3 regions of the Streptomyces sp. NPDC020958 genome follow, and region 2 is predicted to be linked to each of the others. Evidence: riboswitches for the same ligand, from Rfam matches in the RefSeq annotation. Region 2 holds a riboswitch; each other region holds the start of a gene.
What was found. A riboswitch is a leader RNA that binds a small molecule or an ion and turns the genes downstream of it on or off. The one in region 2 is predicted to bind cobalamin.

Region 1 (6,520 bases), on a different contig from region 2:
GCAGCCCGGTGGCGGACTCGCCGTGCCACAGGCCGTACTCGACGCGGTGGAAGCCGGTGAAGTCCTTGTCGTGCACCCCGCCGGGCAGCCCCGCGTCCGTTCCGTTGATCGCCCGGTCCGCGTCGCCGAAGGCGTCGTACGCGGCGCCCATCCGCTCGTACTGCAGGTGCGCGGGCAGCCAGGCGGTGCGGGCGGCGGCCAGGTCGCCGCGGTCGACCGCGTCCCGCAGACCCGTGGTCAGCCGTACGACCTCCAACAGGCCGGTGCCGACCCACTTCTGGTAGGCGAGCGCCGGCGGGATCAGGTCGTGCTCGGTCACCGGGGCCGCGGCCGGTCCGCTGCGGCCCCCGCCGATGTGCACGGTCGGGCCGGTGACGGCGTCGGCGTCCTCGGGCACGCACTTGAACGCGTACGCGCCCCTGCCCAGGCGCACGGTGAGTTCCCGGGTGGTGCCGGGGCCGATGCCCTCGACCTCGCCGTAGACGGCCTGGCTCCTCGGGTCCTCCAGGAGGACCTCGGCGGCACCGTCGGTCGGGTTGTGCAGGTCGAAGACCTGGACACCGGAGACCGGCGTGGTCCACCCACGTCCGCAGCCGCTGGGGGACACCTCCACGGGGGTGTGCGGCAGCGCGGACGGGTCGGCGTGCGCCGGGCGTGAGCCGTGCGTGAGCGCCAGTACCCCGGCCGTCAGGCACGCGACGGTGACACCGACGACCGCCCAGGGACGCGACGACCTCCCTGTGAGGCCGGACAACACCATCCCGAGCTCCCGGGTTTCGTACCGTTCGTGATCGCCTCATGGTAGGCAGCCCTCTGTACTCGAACGGCCGTCCAGGCAAACCCATGACCAAGAGTTCCCTGCCGGTTCACCCGGCATCCGGGAGGGGTTCCCGGACACGGCGCGAGAGGATCGTTCGTGTTCGACGTCCCCGGCAGCTTGTGGAAGGAACCGACGAGAGCATGCGTGTCGACATGGCCCGTGGCCTGACCGAGGCGTCCGGATGACCGGCGCCGAAGCACCCGTCCTGCTGCACGTCGAAGGACGGGCCGCGCACATCACCCTGAACCGGCCGAAGGCCATCAACGCGCTGTCGCACCCCATGGTGGAGCGCATCGCCGAAGCCCTGACCGACTGGGAGCACGACCCCGCCGTCGAGACCGTCGTCATCACCGGGGCGGGGGAGCGCGGCCTGTGCGCGGGCGGCGACATCCGCGCCGTCCACGACGACGCCCGCGACGGCGACGGCACCGCCGCGGCCGCGTTCTGGCGCGACGAGTACCACCTCAACGCCCGGATCGCCCGCTACCCCAAGCCGTACGTCGCCGTCATGGACGGCATCGTCATGGGCGGCGGGGTGGGGATCTCCGCGCACGGCCGCGTCCGGATCGCCACCGAGCGTTCCCGGATCGCCATGCCGGAGACGGGAATCGGCTTCGTCCCCGACGTGGGCGGCACCTACCTGCTCAGCCGGGCCCCCGGCGAACTGGGCACCCATCTCGCCCTGACCGGGGCCGGGATCGGCGCCGCCGACGCCGTGCTGTGCGGACTCGCCGACCACCACCTGCCGTCCGGCGCGCTCCAGGCGTTCGTCGCCGACCTCGCCGAACTGCCCGTCCCCGAGGCGGTCGCCCGCCACGAACGGCCCGCGGCCGAAGGGGAACTGGCCGGTCACCGCACCTGGATCGACACCTGCTACGCCGCCGACACCGTCGAGGAGATCGTCCGCCTGCTGCTCGCACACGGTGACGCGGCGGCGAAGGAGGCGGCGCACATCCTGCTCGGCAGGTCCCCGACGGCCCTGAAGGTCACCCTGCGCGCACTCCGCGGAGCCCGGCAACTGGACACCCTGGAGCAGGTGCTGGACCAGGAGTACCGCGTCTCCTGCGCCACCCTGACCACTCCTGACCTGGTGGAGGGCATCCGCGCCCAGGTCGTCGACAAGGACCGCGCCCCGCGCTGGTCCCCGGCCACCCTCGACGAGGTCACCGAGGCCGACGTCGACCGCTTCTTCACCCCGCTCGGCGCCCGCGAACTGGGCCTGGCCCGCCCCTGAAGAACCCCCGACGGGACCGCGGCGGGCGGCGGCCGGGCCCGCCCGTCGACCGCACACCGGGCGCGAGAGGAAGATCACGCCTGGTGACGCGGTCTTGGCCGGGCCTCCGACACGCGGTACGGTCGGTCCGGTATCGACGACGGCGAGACGGAAGCCGGTGGGAATCCGGCACGGTCGCGCCACTGTATGCAAGAGCCCCCGGGCCCTTGCGAGTCAGACCCGTGGCTGTCGTCCTGTGCACCACCGAGATGGGACGCGAACTCCCAGAGGAGGTTCTGCCATGGCGCAGACCGTCGCCCAGCCGACAGCCACCACCCCCGCCGTCCCCGCCAAGCTGCCGCTGTCCGCGATAGCTCCCTGGGCGGTCTTCTTCGGCATCCTGATGCTGGTCCTGCTCTACTTCGTCGGCGCCGAGCAGGGCGCCACCTCCGTGTTCAGCGGCACGGACGTCCACGAGTGGGTGCACGACGCCCGCCACCTGCTCGGCTTCCCCTGCCACTGACGCGAGGGACGCCGTCCAGCCCATGAACTCCGCAACGGTACGAAACCTCCTGGTGCGGGGCATGCTCGCCGGCCTCGCCGCCGGCCTGCTCGCCCTGGTGGTCGCCTACCTCCTCGGCGAGCCCTATGTCGACAAGGCGATCGGCTTCGAGGACGCCCACGCACACGAGCACGAGATGGTCGTCGTCTCCCGCTCCCTCCAGTCCACCGCGGGCCTCGCCACCGGTGTCCTGGTGTACGGGGTCGCCTTCGGCGGCATCGCGGCCCTCGTCTACTGCTTCGCCCTCGGCCGCGTCGGCCGGTTCGGTCCCCGGGCGACCGCCCTGCTGCTGTCCGGCTGCGCGCTGCTCGCCGTGTACGTGGTGCCGTTCCTGAAGTACCCGGCCAACCCGCCGTCGGTGGGCGAAGCGGACACCATCGGCAGGCGCACCACGCTGTACTTCCTGATGATGCTGCTCAGCGTGCTGCTGGCGGTCGCCGCCACCCTCCTCGGCAAGCGCCTGCGGGCGAGCCTCGGCACCTGGTGGGCGACCGTGGTCGCGGTGACCGCGTTCGCCGTCGTGATCGGGCTCGCGTACCAGTTCCTGCCGGTGGTCAACGAGGTCCCGAAGGACTTCCCGGCCACCCTGCTGTGGCGGTTCCGGCTCTCGGCGCTCGCCATCCAGCTGGTGCTGTGGAGCGGATTCGGCCTGCTGTTCGGCGAGTTGGCCGAGCGGCAGCTCAACCCGAGGCCCGCGAGGGCAACGGCCGCCCGGCGTACCGTGCCCGCCGCGCACTGACCGACCCACGAGACGCGAGGGCCTCCGGAACCGTCCGGAGGCCCTCGCGCGTTCGGCCCACCGGCCGGCGGTGAAACGGCCCCACGCGCGCGTGCGTCGCCGCTGACAAGGGAAGATGGGCGGTGAGTGATCGAGCAACGACAGCGGAGGAATGGACTCATGCCGCATGAGCGAGCGGGCCGGCCGGCGGCTCCGGAGGACCTCGTCGACGTGGCCCGGCTGGTCACGGCCTACTACGCGCTGCACCCCGACCCGTCCGACCCCGCCCAGCGGGTGGCGTTCGGCACCTCGGGACACCGCGGGTCGTCCCTGACGACCGCGTTCAACGAGGACCACATCGCGGCCACCAGCCAGGCCATCTGCGAGTACCGGAGCGGCCAGGGCACCGACGGACCCCTCTTCCTGGGCGCCGACACCCACGCCCTGTCCGAACCCGCCAAGGTCACCGCCCTGGAGGTGTTCGCCGCCAACGGCGTGACCGTCCTGATCGACAGCGCCGACGGCTACACGCCCACCCCGGCCGTCTCGCACGCCATCCTCACCCACAACCGGGGCCGTACCACCGGTCTCGCGGACGGCGTCGTGGTCACCCCCTCGCACAACCCGCCCGCCGACGGCGGCTTCAAGTACAACCCGCCCAGCGGCGGCCCCGCCGCCTCCGACGCCACCTCCTGGATCCAGGACCGCGCCAACCAGATCATCGCGGGCGGGCTGAAGGACGTACGGCGCGTCCCCTACGAGCGTGCGCTCGCCGCGGACACCACCGGCCGGTACGACTTCATGGGCGTCTACGTCGACGACCTGCCCAGCGTCCTCGACCTCGACGCGGTCCGGGCCTCCGAGCTGCGCATCGGCGCCGACCCGCTCGGCGGGGCCTCCGTGGCCTACTGGGGCCGGATCGCCGAACGGCACGGTCTCGACCTCACCGTGGTCAACCCGTACACCGACCCCACCTGGCGGTTCATGACGCTGGACTGGGACGGCAAGATCCGGATGGACTGCTCGTCGCCGTACGCGATGGCCTCGCTGATCGAGAAGCGGGACCAGTACCGCGTCGCCACCGGCAACGACGCCGACGCGGACCGGCACGGCATCGTCACCCGCGACGCCGGTCTGATGAACCCCAACCACTACCTGGCCGTCGCCATCTCCTACCTCTACCGCCACCGTGGGCAGTGGGCGGCGGACGCCGGCGTCGGCAAGACGCTCGTCTCCTCCTCGATGATCGACCGGGTCGCCGCCGACCTCGGCCGCCGGCTCGTGGAAGTGCCCGTCGGATTCAAGTGGTTCGTCGACGGACTGGTCAGCGGTGCGATCGGGTTCGGCGGTGAGGAGTCGGCCGGCGCGTCCTTCCTGCGCCGGGACGGCTCGGTGTGGACGACCGACAAGGACGGCATCCTGCTCGCCCTGCTCGCCTCCGAGATCACGGCCGTCACCGACCGGACCCCGTCCGAGCACTACGCCGACCTGACCGCCCGTTTCGGTGAGCCCGCCTACGCCCGCATCGACGCCCCCGCGAACCGCGAGGAGAAGGCCTTGCTCGCCAAGCTCTCCCCGGCCCAGGTCACCGCGCGGACCCTGGCGGGCGAGCCGGTCACCGCGGTGCTCACCGAGGCCCCGGGCAACGGGGCCGCGATCGGCGGCATCAAGGTGACCACGGAGAACGCCTGGTTCGCGGCCCGCCCCTCCGGCACCGAGGACGTGTACAAGATCTACGCCGAGTCCTTCCAGGGCCCCGAGCACCTGGCCCGGGTCCAGGAGGAGGCCAAGGCGGTGGTCGACGCAGCCCTCGACGCCTGACGCCGGGCGCCGACCACGGTGGCCGGCCAGGCCCGGCAGCACGTGCGGGCGGCCGCCGACCACGGTGGCCGGGCGGGTTCGGTGGCGCGTGTGGCCGGGCGCCGATCACGGTGGCCGGCCAGGCCCGGCAGCACGTGCGGGCGGCCGCCGACCACGGTGGCCGGGCGGGTTCGGTGGCGCGTGTGGCCGGGCGCCGACCACGGTGGTCGGGTGGGTTCGGCGGCGCGTGTGGCCGGGCGCCGACCACGGTGGTCGGGCGGGTTCGGCGGCTTGTGTGGGTGGGTGTCGGTGGCGGTGGCCGGGGGGCGTCCGGCCGTACTGTCGGCGTCGGTGGCGGTGGCTGGGCACGTGGGGTCGCCTGTTCGGGCGGTCGGTGTCGTCCCGGGGGTCCGGTGTGGCCGGTGCGGCTGCGGATCGGGGTGGCCCCGGCGGGACGGATCCCGTCGTACGCGGGGGCCGCCGGGCCGTGGTCGTCGTCGGTGTGCGGCGCCGGTCAGGTGGTGAACGTGCGCCGGCCGGCTCGGGACTCCGACAAGCGGGTCGCCGCGCGGCGGGCGCTCGCGGCGAGGTGGGCCGAACCCCAGGCGTGTGCGGTGCGTTCGGCCAGTGCGTAGGCTTCGGCCGCCGCCCGGTCCTCGCCCAGCAGCCGGTACACGTCGGCCAGGGCGTGGGCGAGCGGCCGGCTCGCGTACGCCGCGCCCGCCGCCCCGGCGAGCTGGTCGCGCAGCGGGACCAGATGCCCGAGGAGGGCCGCCGCCGCGTCGCGGTCCCGGTGCAGTACCGCGAGCTGCGCCCGGAAGTCGAGTTCCAGGCCGTGCAGATGGTCGCGCCGCGGCTCCGGATCGACCGGTACGGCCAGGGACTCGTCGAGCTTGCCCAGACGGGCCAGGACCAGGGCATGCGCCACGGCGACCGGGTCACCCACCGACTCGTACACGGCCCGCACCATCGGCTCGATCTCGGCCGCCCGGTCCTGGGCGAGCCGCATGGTGATCAGGCCCAGTGTGCGCAGCCCGGCGGCATGGTGGGCGCCCACCCGCTGGAGCAGGGAGTCGGCCTCGGCGTAGTCGGCATCGGCCGCCTCGAAACGCCCGCCGACGGCGGCCAGCATCGCACGCGTCGCCGCACTGAGCCCCTGCGCCCACACCAGCCGGTAGCGGCGGGCCAGGGCCAGGCCCTCGGTGGTGTGCCGGTGCACGGCGGCGGGGTCGTTGGCGGCTCCGGCGGTCATCGCGTCGAGGTGCTCGCAGACCCAACGGTAGGCGGGCAGGTCGTGGGCGCCGGCGAGGGCCCGCAGTTCGGCGGTGAGCGGCGGCCGTGTGGCGGCCCGCGTCTCGTGCGGCAGCAGCCGTGCCGAGGTCATCAACGCGGCGGCCAGCAGCCGGG
Region 2 (6,520 bases):
CCCGAGGTTGACGGAGCCCAGGTTGCAGACCGCCGTCTCGCCGTCGTCCGTGACCTCCAGGATCTCCGTGCAGAGGTTGGAGGAGTGCACGACGTGGCCGGGGGTCGCCGTCTGGTTGGCGGTGCGGTTGGCCGCGTCCTTGAACGTCATCCAGCCGTTGCCGGTCTGCGCGAGGGTGCGCATCATCCGGCCGTACAGGTCACGGGCCGGGATGGTCCGCTGCGCGAGTCCGGCGGCCTCGGCCCTGCGGTAGGCGGCGTCGAACTCCGCGCCCCACAGGTCCACCAGCTCCGGCACGTCGGCGGGGGAGAACAGGGACCACGGCTCGTCGGCGTTCACCCGGCGCATGAACTCGTCCGGGACCCAGTGCGCGAGGTTGAGGTTGTGCGTGCGGCGGGCGTCCTCACCGGTGTTGTCCCGCAGCTCCAGGAACTCCTCGATGTCGGAGTGCCAGGTCTCCAGGTAGACCGCGGCCGCACCCTTGCGCCGGCCGCCCTGGTTCACGGCGGCGACCGAGGCGTCCAGGGTCTTCAGGAACGGCACGATGCCGTTGGAGTGCCCGTTGGTGCCGCGGATCAGCGAACCGCGGCTGCGGATCCGGGAGTACGACAGCCCGATGCCACCGGCGTGCTTGGAGAGCCGGGCGACCTGGTGGTAGCGGTCGTAGATGGAGTCCAGCTCGTCCTTCGGGGAGTCGAGGAGGTAGCAGGACGACATCTGGGGGTGCCGGGTGCCGGAGTTGAAGAGGGTGGGGGAGGACGGGAGGTAGTCGAGGCGGCTCATGAGCCCGTAGAGCGCGGCGACCTCGTCCAGGGCGCGGGAGGTGTTGTCCTCGGCCAGTCCCGCGGCGACCCGGAGCATGAAGTGCTGGGGGGTCTCGATGACCTTGCGCGTGATCGGGTGCCGGAGCAGGTAGCGGCTGTGCAGGGTGCGCAGGCCGAAGTAGCCGAAGCGGTCGTCGGCGGCGGGGTCGACCAGTGCGTCCAGGCGCGCCGCGTGCAGCCGCGCGAACTCCGCGGTGCGGTCGGCGATGAGGCCCTCGCGGTGCCCCACCGCGACGGACTCGGTGAAGGACGTCACGCCCTGCGAGGCGGCCTCGGCCCGGATGGAGACGGTGAGCAGGCGGGCCGCCAGCCGCGAGTAGGCGGGGTCCTCGGAGATCAGACCGGCGGCGGCCTCGGTGGCCAGCTCGCGCAACTCCGACTCGTCGGCCCGCGCGGACCGGCCGCGCAGCGCGGCGGCGGCGACCCGGCCGGGGTCGGTGTCCGGGAGGTCGGCGGTCAGCTCGGTCAGGATCCGCAGCAGGGCCGTTCCGGGACCGTCGGTCTCCGGGACGGTCGTGGTCGCTGAAGCCGGTTCGGCTGGCGCGATGGTCACGTGGGGCTCTCCCTCGCTCGGCACGGGGCCTGGCGGAGGGCAGCGGGCAGCGCGAGCGCGCGCGGGCGCGCCTCGGAGACCCTGGCCCACTCCACGAGGCCCGGACGTCGAAACGCCCTGACCGGGTTGGCCGGGCGTGCTGTCGGCAGGTCCTCGGACTGACTCTCGTACGCGGATGCGCACAAGTACACCGTTGCGGGACAGTTCCGGATTCGCACCGGATTCCCCTGCGGCGACAGCGAGCATGAGCATACATCTAGTGCCGGGTCGTCACGGCACCCCCAGATGTTGTGTCGCGCCGGTGTCAGAGCGTCAACTCGTAGGTGAGGAGAGTGACGTCGTCCAGGTGCGGCACGGGATTCCAGTCCCGGTCCGGTGTCCGGACGAAGCTGAGGCGTTCGTAGAGCCGGTGGGCGGTGTGCATGCTCCGCTGGCTCGACAGGACGACGGCCACGCAGCCCTCCGTGACCCGCGCCCGCTCCAGGCACGCGCGCACGAGGGCCTCGCCGGCTCCCTGGCCGCGGGCTTCGTGCGCGACCGCGAGGGCCCTGATCTCGGCCTCGCCGGGGCGGGCGAGGTCGGCGACCGGGCCTGGCCCGGGGACGAAGGTGACGCCGCCGAGGAGGCGGTCGCCCCGCACGGCGACGAGCACCTCCGCGGCCGCGGCCCGGCCGGCCACGTCCTTCAGCACGGGCAGGTACTCGTCGTTCTCCCCGTAGTCGAGGAGACCGTCCAGGAGGTAGGCCCGGGCGGTGAGGTCGCCGAGGGGTTCGTGTTCGGTGGGAAGCGCTTGCCGGATGACGATGTCCATGCGGGGGAGTATGGACGACAGCGGGCCGCCGAAGTGGTGCCGTCGGCGGCCCGCCGTGGGTGTACGGGGTGTTCGCGCGGCGTCCTAGTGGGCGCTTCCCGCGACGGCCGGGGGGAGTTCGACTTCCACGCCCGGGTCGCCCGCGTCCGCCGTGTAGTCCTCCGCCTTCGTCTCGTCGATGCCCTCCGGGGCCTTCAGGGCCCGCAGGGCGAAGGTCAGGACCACCGTGACCACCACGTTCAGCACGAACGCCGTGAGGCCGATGTAACCGATCTCGCCGATGCCCGGGATCTCCTTGGCCGAGCCGCCGAAGTGCTTCTGGGTGGGGGAGGCGACGCCGTACGCCGCGGCCGTGCCGTAGACCATGCCGACCGCCCAGCCCGCGAGCAGGGCCCAGCGGTGGAACCAGCGGGTGAACAGGCCGCCCACCAACGCCGGGAAGGTCTGCAGGATCCAGATGCCGCCCAGCAGCTGGAAGTTGATGGCGACCGTCTTGTCCATGGTGAGGACGAAGACCAGCGCGCCCACCTTCACCAGCAGGGACACCAGCTTGGAGACCTGGGCCTCCTGCTTCGGTGTGGCGTCCGGCTTGATGAAGTCCCGGTAGATGTTGCGGGTGAACAGGTTCGCGGCCGCGATGGACATGATGGCCGCCGGGACCAGGGCGCCGATGCCGATCGCCGCGAAGGCCACCCCCGCGAACCAGTCCGGGAACACGTTCTCGAACAGCTGCGGGATCGCCAGCTGGCCGTTGGTGACCTTGACACCGGCCGCGACGGCCATGAAGCCGAGCAGCGCCAGCAGGCCCAGCATCAGGGAGTACAGCGGCAGGATCGTGGTGTTGCGGCGGATCACGTCACGGCTCTTGGAGGAGAGCGTCGCGGTGATCGAGTGCGGGTACATGAACAGGGCGAGCGCGGAGCCCAACGCCAGCGTGGCGTAGGTCCATTGGCTCGCCTCCGGCGGTGCCAGCGCGCCGCGCGGCTTGCCGGTCGCCGGGTTGGTCTGGGCGAACGCGTGGGCCGCCTTGGCGAAGATGTCGTCGAAGCCGCCCAGCTTGATCGGGATGTAGATGATCGCCACCGCGATGACGAGGTAGATCAGCCCGTCCTTCACGAACGCGATGAGCGCGGGGGCGCGCAGGCCGGAGGAGTAGGTGTAGGCCGCCAGCACGCCGAAGGCGATGAGCAACGGCAGGTCCTTGACGAACCAGTTGGTGCCGTCGCTGCCGCCGACGCCCATCACGTCGAGCACCGCCTGGATGCCGACGAGCTGCAGCGCGATGTACGGCATCGTCGCCAGGATGCCGGTCAGCGCGACGGCCAGCGAGAGGCCCTTGGAGCCGAAGCGGCCGCGCACGAAGTCCGAGGTCGTCACGTAACCGTGCTTGTGGGAGACCGACCACAGGCGCGGCAGGAACGTGAAGATCAGCGGGTAGACCAGGATCGTGTACGGCACGGCGAAGAAGCCGGCCGCGCCCGCCGCGTAGACCGCCGCGGGTACGGCGACGAAGGTGTACGCCGTGTAGAGGTCGCCGCCCAGCAGGAACCAGGTGACCCAGGTCCCGAACGACCGGCCGCCCAGGCCCCATTCGTCGAGGCTGTGCTCGTTCTCGGCCTTGCGCCAGCGCGCGGCCAGGAATCCCATGACCGTGACGGCCAGGAAGAAGAAGACGAAGACGCCGAGCGCGACGCCGTTCACACCGTCCTTCACCGCTGCGCACCCCCGCTCGGGTGACCGGCCCTGCGGGCACGCTGGTCACGCTGCCACAGCTGGTACGCCGTCATGGTGAGCGCGGTGGAGACCAGCACCCACAGCATCTGGTACCAGTAGAAGAACGGGATCCCGATGAACGTCGGGTCTGTCCTGGCGTAGGAGCCCACCCACAACATCGCCACGAAGGGCGCGACGAGACAGACGGCGATGACCACGCGTACAGGTGTCACCACCGGCTGCCTCACTTCAGGTACATCCGACATTCCGCGGCTCCGTCCCCTCACCGTTCGCCTGTGTAATGCGCAGGCAATCTAGGTCACGGCGTCACCGGAGCGGAAGTAGCCGTCCGGCCTCTCGGTATGTCGATTCCGTGAAGGGTCGTGCCGGTCAGTCCTGCGGGCGCTTGAGGCGGGCCACGAACTTGTAGCGGTCGCCGCGGTAGACCGACCGCACCCACTCCACCGGCTGGCCCTCGCGGTCCAGGGAGTGCCGGGAGAGCATCAGCATCGGCAGGCCGACGTCGGTGCCGAGCAGGCCTGCCTCGCGCGGGGTCGCCAGCGAGGTCTCGATGGTCTCCTCGGCCTCCGCGAGACGGACGTCGTACACCTCGGCGAGGGCGGTGTACAGGGACGTGTACTTGACGAGGGAGCGGCGCAGGGCCGGGAAGCGCTTCGCGCTCAGGTGCGTGGTCTCGATCGCCATCGGCTCGCCGTTGGCCATGCGCAGCCGCTCGATGCGCAGCACCCGGCCGCCCGCGCTTATGTCGAGCAGGCCGGCCAGCCGGTCGTCGGCCGTGATGTAGCCGATGTCCAGCAGCTGCGAGGTCGGTTCCAGACCCTGGGCGCGCATGTCCTCGGTGTACGAGGTGAGCTGGAGCGCCTGGGAGACCTTCGGCTTGGCGACGAAGGTGCCCTTGCCCTGGATGCGTTCGAGACGGCCCTCGACGACCAGCTCCTGGAGGGCCTGGCGGACGGTGGTGCGGGAGGTGTCGAACTCGGCGGCCAGGGTGCGCTCGGGCGGCACCGGGGTGCCGGGTGCCTGGGTCTCGGTGATGTCGAGGAGGTGCTTCTTCAGGCGGTAGTACTTGGGCACGCGCGCGGTACGGACGGCTGTCCCGCTCTCGTTCTCCGCACTGCTGACGTCGGTGCTCATGCTCCGCCTTCCCGGCTCCTGATGCGGCTCGCCTCGTGGCACGGCAGCGTACCGGGATTCGCCCTGCACGCTGCGTGATCCCCTCTGTATACCGTCGCGGGCTCTTCTGGTCTAGTCCACCACCCGAGTGGTCTACCGGAATTGTCTCGTCCGCGCCGCGGGTTTTCGAGGGCTTCTTACTTAAAGGTTCTTGCATATGTAGGTCGCATAACGGCTGGTGGGAGCCCATTCGGCCACCCTTGACAGGCCTGGTGGTCTGGGCCAAGCTTCCCGCACTGGTCTACACCATTGGTCCAGGTCCCGGCCCAACGCTCGCGCGGGGAGGCAGGGGGGTTTGTGGCATCCCTGAGGAGGGTGGCGTGAAGCGCAAGCTGATAGCCGCGATGGGTATCGCGGGCATGGTCTTCTCCGTAGCGGCGTGTGGCAGTGACAACAAGGGCGACAACAAGTCCCAGGGCTCGGACGCCAAGGAACTGACCGTCTGGCTCACGGTGGACGCGCAGAACAACTGGCCGGAGCTGGTGAAGGCCGCCGACGCCGCCGTACAGAAGAAGCACCCCGGCATCAAGATCAAGCACGAGTACTACGGCTGGCCCGACAAGAACACCAAGCTGGACGCCGTCCTCGCCACGGACAAGGCCCCCGACGTGGTCGAGATGGGCAACACCGAGATGCTCGGCTACATGGTCAAGGGCGCCTTCGCCCCCGTCGACACCGCCCAGTTCAGCAACTCCGGCCAGTGGCTGGACGGCCTCAAGGCCTCGGTGACCTACGACGGCAAGACCTACGGCGTGCCCTACTACGCCGGTGGCCGCGTCGCCAACTGGCGCAAGGACATCGCCGCCTCGGCCGGCGTCAAGACCACCCCGAAGACCTACACCGAGCTGACCGCCGACCTGGACAAGATCCAGAAGAAGGAGGGCGACAAGTTCAGCGCCTGGTACCAGCCCACCCGCGACTGGTACGCGGCCATGTCCTTCGTCTACGACGCGGGCGGCTCCATCGCCGTGCAGTCCGGCGGCCAGTGGAAGGGCAACCTCTCCTCCCCGGAGTCCCTCAAGGGTCTCGGCGAGTTCAAGAACGTCATCGACAAGTACATGCACGGTGACAAGACCAAGGACGAGTCCGACCGGTACATCGTCTACGGCCAGGGCAAGTCGGCGATGATCTTCGGCGCGGCCTGGGAGGGCGCCACCGCGGCCGACCCGAAGAACGACAAGACCGGCGGCAAGCTGAAGAACAACCTCGTCAACTTCGTGATGCCAGGCCCGTCCGGCAAGAACATGCCGGTCTTCCTGGGCGGCTCCGACCTCGCCATCCCGGTGAAGTCCAAGGCCCAGGGCGTCGCCGCCGAGTGGATCAACGCGTTCACCGGTCCCGCCGGCCAGAAGGGCCTGATGGCCAAGGGCAACCTGCCCAACAACAAGACCGACCTCGCGACGCTGAAGAACGACCCGGCGACCG
Region 3 (6,520 bases), on a different contig from region 2:
GTCGGCTCGATCCGGCAGGCCTGCGCCTGCATGGCCTGCGCCCGCCCGATCTCGGCGCCCTCGCGGGTGACGAAGGAGTTCAGGGACATGTTCTGCGCCTTGAACGGCGCGACCTTGACGCCCTGTCGTACGAGCCACCGGCAGACACCGGCGGTCACGACACTCTTGCCGGCGTCGGAGGTGGTCCCGGCCACCAGCAGCCCGCCGCCGTTCACGAGGAACCCCCCGCGCGCCGCGCGACCCGTCCCCGCAGCAGGACCGCGGCCGCGCTCGCCCCCAGCGCCAGCCACCCCACGCGCCGTGACAGCCGCACGGCCCGCTCGATGTCCCCGGTCTCCACGCTTCGCCCCTCCCCGTTCAGCACCGGCCGGTGCTCGATGCGCCCCCCGTACGACAACGTCCCCCCGAGCCGCACCCCCAACGCCCCCGCGAACGACGCCTCCACGGGCCCCGCGTTGGGACTGGGATGCTTCGCCGCGTCGGCCCGCCAGGCCCGCAGCGCGCCCCTGGGATCACTCCCGGCCACGGCGGCGAGTACGGCGGTGAGCCGCGCCCCCGGCCATCCGGCCACGTCGTCCAGCCGTGCCGAGGCCCACCCGTAGCGCAGGTGGCGGGCCGACCTGTGGCCGACCATCGCGTCCAGGGTGTTGACGGCCCGGAACCCGAGCAGTCCCGGCACTCCGCCCAACGCCCCCCACACCAGCGCGCCGACCACCGCGTCGCTGGTGTTCTCGGCGACGGACTCCACGACCGCCCGCGCGATCCCGTCGGCGTCCAGGGCCTGCGGATCCCGGCCGCACAGATGCGGCAGCCGGGCCCGGGCGGCCTCGACGTCCCCGGCCGCGAGGGCCTCTCCGACGGCCCGCGCCTCACGGGAGAGAGAAGTGCCGCCGACGACGGCCCAGGTGGCGGCAGCGGTGAGCGCCACGGACGCGGCGGTGGACGGCCGTGCCACTCGCTGGGCCACGGCACCCAGCGTCACGGCGCCGCCCACGCACACGGCGGTGTGCAGTGTGCCCCAGCCCCGGTGGTCCCGCCACAGCACCCGCTCCACGGCCCCGGCCGCCCGCCCGAACGCGGCGACCGGATGCCCCCGACGCGGATCGCCGAGCAGCAGATCACCGAGAAGGCCGGCGGCGGCGCCGTACGCGAAGACGCGATCGGCACCCATCGGCTCAGCCGGCCGCGGGGTCGGGGACGGGCCGGTTACTGCACCTCGGTCGGCAGCCGCGCATGGCGATATGTCCTCACTCAGGGTGTCCGCGCCCTGGTTCGACGAGACCGGCGGTGAGAGTTCCTGGCTCCCGGGGATGGCTACCCCGGTGACAGTGGCGGGACCGCGCCGGATTCACACCGGCTTCCTCTCTTGCCGCCGTACATGGCTCCGGCAGTCCACCACGCCCCCGGAAGACCCGTCAACTTGCCGTTGACCTGCGAGGGGAGTGTGTGGGAAGGCCCACACCGGTGGCGCGGCGGGACTCCTGGGACATGCCGAAGGCTCCGCCGCGAACGGATCGGGGCGGAGCCTGGCGGCCTTTTGGTGTGGCCGCTGCCGGGATCGGTGCGGATCGGTGCGGTCGCGGCTCAGGCCTTCGCCACGATCAGGTGGATGCCGTACGCCACGGCCGCGGCGCAGGCCGCGAAGCAGAGGCAGGCGGCGGTCGCGGCCAGGGCCGCTGAGTTGCCCTGCGCGGTGGCCCGTTCGCGGGCGGAGAGGCCCTTGATGCCGAGGGTGAAGAGGGTCACCAGACCCACCGTCGCCACGAGGCTGACGCCGAAGACGGAGCCGATGGCTGCCCAGTCGATGTTCATGTCGGGTTGTGTTCCTCGGGGTCAGACGGTGGCGGCCGGGTCGGTCGCGGGAGCGGCGGGGGAGGGGATGGTGGCCGTGAGGCCCTCGGTCACGGTGCCCGCGGGCGGCGGGGTGACGGCGGCGATCGCCGTGGTCACCACACCGGCGGGCTCCTCGGTGCCGACGACGTTGCTGCTGTCCACGACCTCGCGGCGGGAGAGCTTCCAGATCGTGGCGCTCGCGGCCACCAGGAAGACGGCGACGGCGGCCGTGCCCCCGTCACCGAGGTCCGTCACGGACTCGGCGAGCGCGCCGACCAGCGCGGCGGCCGGGAGGGTGAGCACCCAGGCGACGACCATGCGGGTCGCGGTGGACCAGCGGACCGTGCCGCCCTTGCGGCCCAGGCCCGCACCCATCACGGAACCGGAGACGACGTGCGTGGTGGACAGGGAGAAGCCGAGGTGGGAGGAGGCCAGGATGGCGGTGGCCGCGCTGGTCTGGGCGGCGAAACCCTGCTGCGGCTGGAGGTCCGTCAGGCCCGTGCCCATGGTGCGGATGATCCGCCAGCCGCCGATGTAGGTGCCCAGCGCGATGGCGAGGCCGGCGGAGAGGATGACCCAGGTGGGAGGGTTGGAGCCGGGGGCGATGGAACCGCCCGCGACGAGCGCGAGGGTGATGATGCCCATCGTCTTCTGGGCGTCGTTGGTGCCGTGGGCGAGCGAGACCAGGCCGGCGGAGGCGATCTGGCCGGCGCGGTAGCCCTTGCGGGTGGCCTCGTCCTCGGTGTTCTTCGAGAGCGTGTAGGACAGCCGGGTGGAGAGCAGTGCCGCGAGGCCCGCGACCACCGGGGCGGCGACCGCCGGGAGCAGGACCTTGGTGACGAGGACGTCGCCGTGGACCGCGCCGAAGCCGGCCGAGGCGACGGTGGCGCCGATCAGACCGCCCATGAGGGCGTGCGAGGAACTGGAGGGCAGGCCCACCAGCCAGGTCACCAGGTTCCAGAGGATCGCGCCGACCAGGGCGGCGAAGATGACCTCGGGACGGATGCCGTTCTCGTCGACGAGCCCCTTGGAGATCGTGTTGGCGACCTCCACGGAGAGGAAGGCGCCCACCAGGTTGAGCGCGGCGGACATGGTCACCGCGATCTTGGGCTTGAGCGCACCGGTCGAGATGGTGGTGGCCATCGCGTTGGCGGTGTCGTGGAAACCGTTCGTGAAATCAAACGCGAGTGCGGTTACCACCACAATCGCGAGGATCAGCGAGAAGCTTTCCATTTACCCAGGCAATCTTTCGAAGTCGTTGGCTGTTGGACCGTAGGCAACCTGGGTGAACGGCAGATGAACTGAGAGGGGCTTGAGGGTGTCAATGACGGGGGGTTGGCATTCCGCTTACGGCCCGGAGCCCAGTCGCCGCTTGGCCGGCGGCCCCGGTCGGCCGGCCTCGGCCGCCCTGCCGGGCCGCCGAAGAGATTCCGGTCACCCGGCGGGCCGCCCGGTGGCAGGATCGGGCCATGGCTGAGCAGCGGCGCGACGAGTGTGACGAACGGGACGGGCGCGGCGGCGCACACGGTCTCCCGGAGCCGTCGGGACGGGAGGCGCTCGCGGCGGAGGCCGACGCCTGGCAGGACCTCGTCGCCACCGCCCGCCGCACGGTGACCGAGGGACTGGTCGTCGGTACCTCCGGCAACGTGTCGGTCCGGGTCGGCGACACCGTGCTGGTCACGCCGTCGGGCGTGCCGTACGACCGGCTCACCCCCGGCGACGTGACCGGCGTCGACCTCGACGGCCGGCAGGTGCTCGGCACCCTCCCGCCGACCAGCGAACTGCCCATGCACCTCGCCGTCTACCGCACCACCGACGCGGGCGCCGTCGTCCACACCCACGCCGTGCACGCGACGGCCGTCTCGACACTCGTCCCGGAACTCCCGGCGATCCACTACATGTCCGCGGCCCTCGGCGGCACCGTCCGGGTCGCCCCGTACGCGACGTACGGCACCGACGAACTGGCCGGGAACATGCTCCGCGCCCTGGCCTGCCGCTCCGGCTGCCTCCTGCAGAACCACGGCACGGTCACCTACGGCACCACCCTCGCCCAGGCCTACGACCGCACCGCCCAGCTCGAATGGCTCTGCCGCCTCTGGCTGACGGCATCCGCGGTCCCGGGCCTGTCCCCGACCCTGCTCTCCCCGGACCAGATGGCCGCGGCGGCGGAGAAACTGAAGCGGTACGGCCGCCGGGAGGGGTGAATCCCTGCCCGGGGGGAATCCGGGTCCAGTGGCTTCGTCGATTCCTCCGTCCTCCGCTGGCCGACACCGCGGTCCGCCCCGACACTGGACAGGTGCGCCCAGTCAAAGTCACGGCCGCGGCCGTCGGTGCCGTACTCGCCGCCGGCGCGGCCGGCGTGGCCGCGGGACGGCTCGCCAGTGACGCCGCGCTGAAGGCACCGCCCGGCCGGCCCCTGCCCACCGAACCCCGGCTCACCGTGCACGGCACCGCGGCCGGCCGCATCACCCTCACCCGCGACCTCGCCTCCCTGCGCCCCGGCACCTACGGCCTGGCCGGCGACGGCTCGCACGCGGTCGTCGGCGCCGTCATGGAGTCCGCCGCGAACACCGCCGACACGGTCGTACGACGGCTGGAGCGGGTGACCCACGGCACCCTGGAGACCGGCGACAAGGTCTGGCTCACCGCCAACGTCCACGTCGGCAACCCGGAGACCGCCCTCGGCCTGGACCACGCCGACGTCGACATACCCGGCGAACTCGGTCCGCTGCCCGCCTGGTTCGTACCCGGCGACCGGGACACCTGGGTGATCGCGGTGCACGGCCTCGGCACCACCCGCGAACACCCCATGAACGTCATGCGGTTCCTGAACAGCCGCCGGCTGCCGGTCCTCGCCCTCGCCTACCGCGGCGACCTCGGCGCCCCCCGCCCGCCGGACGGCCTGAACCACCTCGGCGAGAGCGAGTGGCGCGACCTGGACGCGGCGATCCGCTACGCCGTCCGCTACGGCGCCCGTCGCGTCGTCCTGTACGGCTGGTCCACCGGCGCCGCCATGGCGCTGCGCGCCGCCGCCCGCTCCGCCCTGCGCGAGCGGGTCTCCGGTCTGGTCCTCGACTCCCCGGTGCTCAGCTGGGAGGCCACCCTGCGCGCCCTCGCCCAGGCCCGGCACACCCCCGAACCCCTGCTGCCGCTCGCGGTGCGCGCCGCCCAGGGCCGCGCCAACCTGCACGCCGACCAGGTCGCGGACCCCTTCGACCCGGAACACCTCACCGTGCCCACCCTGATCATGCACGGACCGGACGACACCGTCGCCCCCTGGACGTACTCCCGGCGGCTCGCCGAGCGGCGTCCCGACCGGGTCGCCCTGCACACCGTCCCGGGCGCCCCGCACGGCGCGATGTGGAACCCCGACCCGAAGCAGTACGAGGAACGGCTGCGCCGCTTCCTCACCCCACTGATGTGAGGGCACCCCCCTTCACGTCCTCGTCCCGCCCCGAGCCGGAGGCCCTGATTCCAGTCGGTGCCGGAGGTTCCGTTTAAGGCCGTACCACTGGCCTGAACATGTCTCCTCGCCTCCCCTCGGGGCCCGTGCGTTGGCCAGCCCCGTCGCCCGCCGTGACATTCCGTTTGGGTTTTCGGACCGTCAACCGGAAGACTGCACCCGTGACGTCCCGTATCCCGCGCGACTCAAGGCTTCGACTCGTCCGAACGCGACCCCTGGCCGCCGCCCCCCGAGCGATGAACCAGCGGCCCGCGCGCCGCCCCGCACCCCGCCCGCCCGAGGGCACCCCGGCCCCCGCCGAGCTGGCCAGAATGGCGCGCTCGGGCCTTGCGGGAGCGGCCCGGGTCGCCCACTGGGCCGACGCGGCCCTCGGACCCGGGAACGACGGCGCGACCGGCGACGGCAAGGCCACCCTCTCCGACGCGTCCGCCGAACGCGCGGCCGAGGATCTCGGCCTGACCGTCGCTCAGGTCCGCGCCGACTGGGACACCGCCCGGCTCGCCGGCCTGGTCGAGGTGCACGGCGACAGCGCGCGCCCCGGCTGGCGACTGCGCGCCTGGGACCGCGACGACAGCGCCGTCCTGCGCGGCTGGGTCGCTCTCTTCGACGCCTGGTCGCTCGCCCACCCCGAGCCCACGGACGTCGAGCCGGCCGCCGTCGCCGAGGTCGTCTCGGCCATGCCCCAGGTGCTCTCCTTCCTCCAGTTGTCCGCCGGTCCCGTCCCGGTCGAGCAGCTCCTCGACCTGCTGCGGCAGCGGGTCACCGAACTGCGCACCGAGCGCTGCGAGGTGACCTACGACACCGAGACCGGCGCCGGGTCCGCCGGTCCGGTCGCCGCCGTGCCCGCCGTCGACGCGGGTCCGGCGGACCGCGCACCGGCCGAGGACCCCGCCCCCGCCGAGGAGGCCGAGCTCGCCCCCCTTCTCGACTGGTCCCTGTCCGCCCTCGGTTCCGTGGGCGCCCTCACCTACGGTGACGGCCAGGCCACCCTGACCCCGCTGGGCAGCTGGGCGGTCTGGGTCAAGCTGGAGCAGATCTGCGTCGCCGCGCAGAGCCCCGCCGGGAACATCGAGGTCGCCGCCGAGGAGATGCTGCGCGGCTGCGCCCAGCTCCGGCCCAACGCGGCCCGCGCCGAGTACCGCGCCTGGCTCGCCGCCCGCCCCGTCGGCGCCGCCGTCACCGAGCTCATCGACGCCGCCCGCGGCGAGGACGCCCTGCTGCGCG

Region 1: another riboswitch for cobalamin. It lies ahead of ACZ3KP_RS04410 (CbtB domain-containing protein); the one in region 2 lies ahead of ACZ3KP_RS08450 (ribonucleoside-diphosphate reductase subunit alpha).
Region 3: another riboswitch for cobalamin. It lies ahead of ACZ3KP_RS37220 (cobalamin biosynthesis protein); the one in region 2 lies ahead of ACZ3KP_RS08450 (ribonucleoside-diphosphate reductase subunit alpha).

The regions. Positions count from the first base shown of each region.
Region 1 covers NZ_JBVHFU010000001.1:969,348-975,867, forward strand. The annotation lists gene ACZ3KP_RS04400 (EfeM/EfeO family lipoprotein) at 1-760, opposite strand, end outside; gene ACZ3KP_RS04405 (enoyl-CoA hydratase/isomerase family protein) at 1,002-2,054, shown strand; cobalamin riboswitch at 2,161-2,297, shown strand; gene ACZ3KP_RS04410 (CbtB domain-containing protein) at 2,335-2,556, shown strand; gene ACZ3KP_RS04415 (CbtA family protein) at 2,579-3,334, shown strand; gene pgm (phosphoglucomutase (alpha-D-glucose-1,6-bisphosphate-dependent)) at 3,494-5,134, shown strand; gene ACZ3KP_RS04425 (BTAD domain-containing putative transcriptional regulator) at 5,628-6,520, opposite strand, start outside.
Region 2 covers NZ_JBVHFU010000002.1:583,793-590,312, reverse strand. The annotation lists gene ACZ3KP_RS08450 (ribonucleoside-diphosphate reductase subunit alpha) at 1-1,377, opposite strand, end outside; cobalamin riboswitch at 1,505-1,629, opposite strand; gene ACZ3KP_RS08445 (GNAT family N-acetyltransferase) at 1,682-2,188, opposite strand; gene mctP (monocarboxylate uptake permease MctP) at 2,273-3,901, opposite strand; gene ACZ3KP_RS08435 (DUF3311 domain-containing protein) at 3,898-4,167, opposite strand; gene ACZ3KP_RS08430 (GntR family transcriptional regulator) at 4,292-5,056, opposite strand; gene ACZ3KP_RS08425 (extracellular solute-binding protein) at 5,416-6,520, shown strand, end outside.
Region 3 covers NZ_JBVHFU010000021.1:58,417-64,936, reverse strand. The annotation lists gene ACZ3KP_RS37225 (cobyric acid synthase) at 1-215, opposite strand, end outside; gene ACZ3KP_RS37220 (cobalamin biosynthesis protein) at 212-1,171, opposite strand; cobalamin riboswitch at 1,273-1,412, opposite strand; gene ACZ3KP_RS37215 (hypothetical protein) at 1,585-1,812, opposite strand; gene ACZ3KP_RS37210 (inorganic phosphate transporter) at 1,834-3,066, opposite strand; gene ACZ3KP_RS37205 (class II aldolase/adducin family protein) at 3,303-4,037, shown strand; gene ACZ3KP_RS37200 (alpha/beta hydrolase) at 4,130-5,257, shown strand; gene ACZ3KP_RS37195 (hypothetical protein) at 5,533-6,520, shown strand, end outside.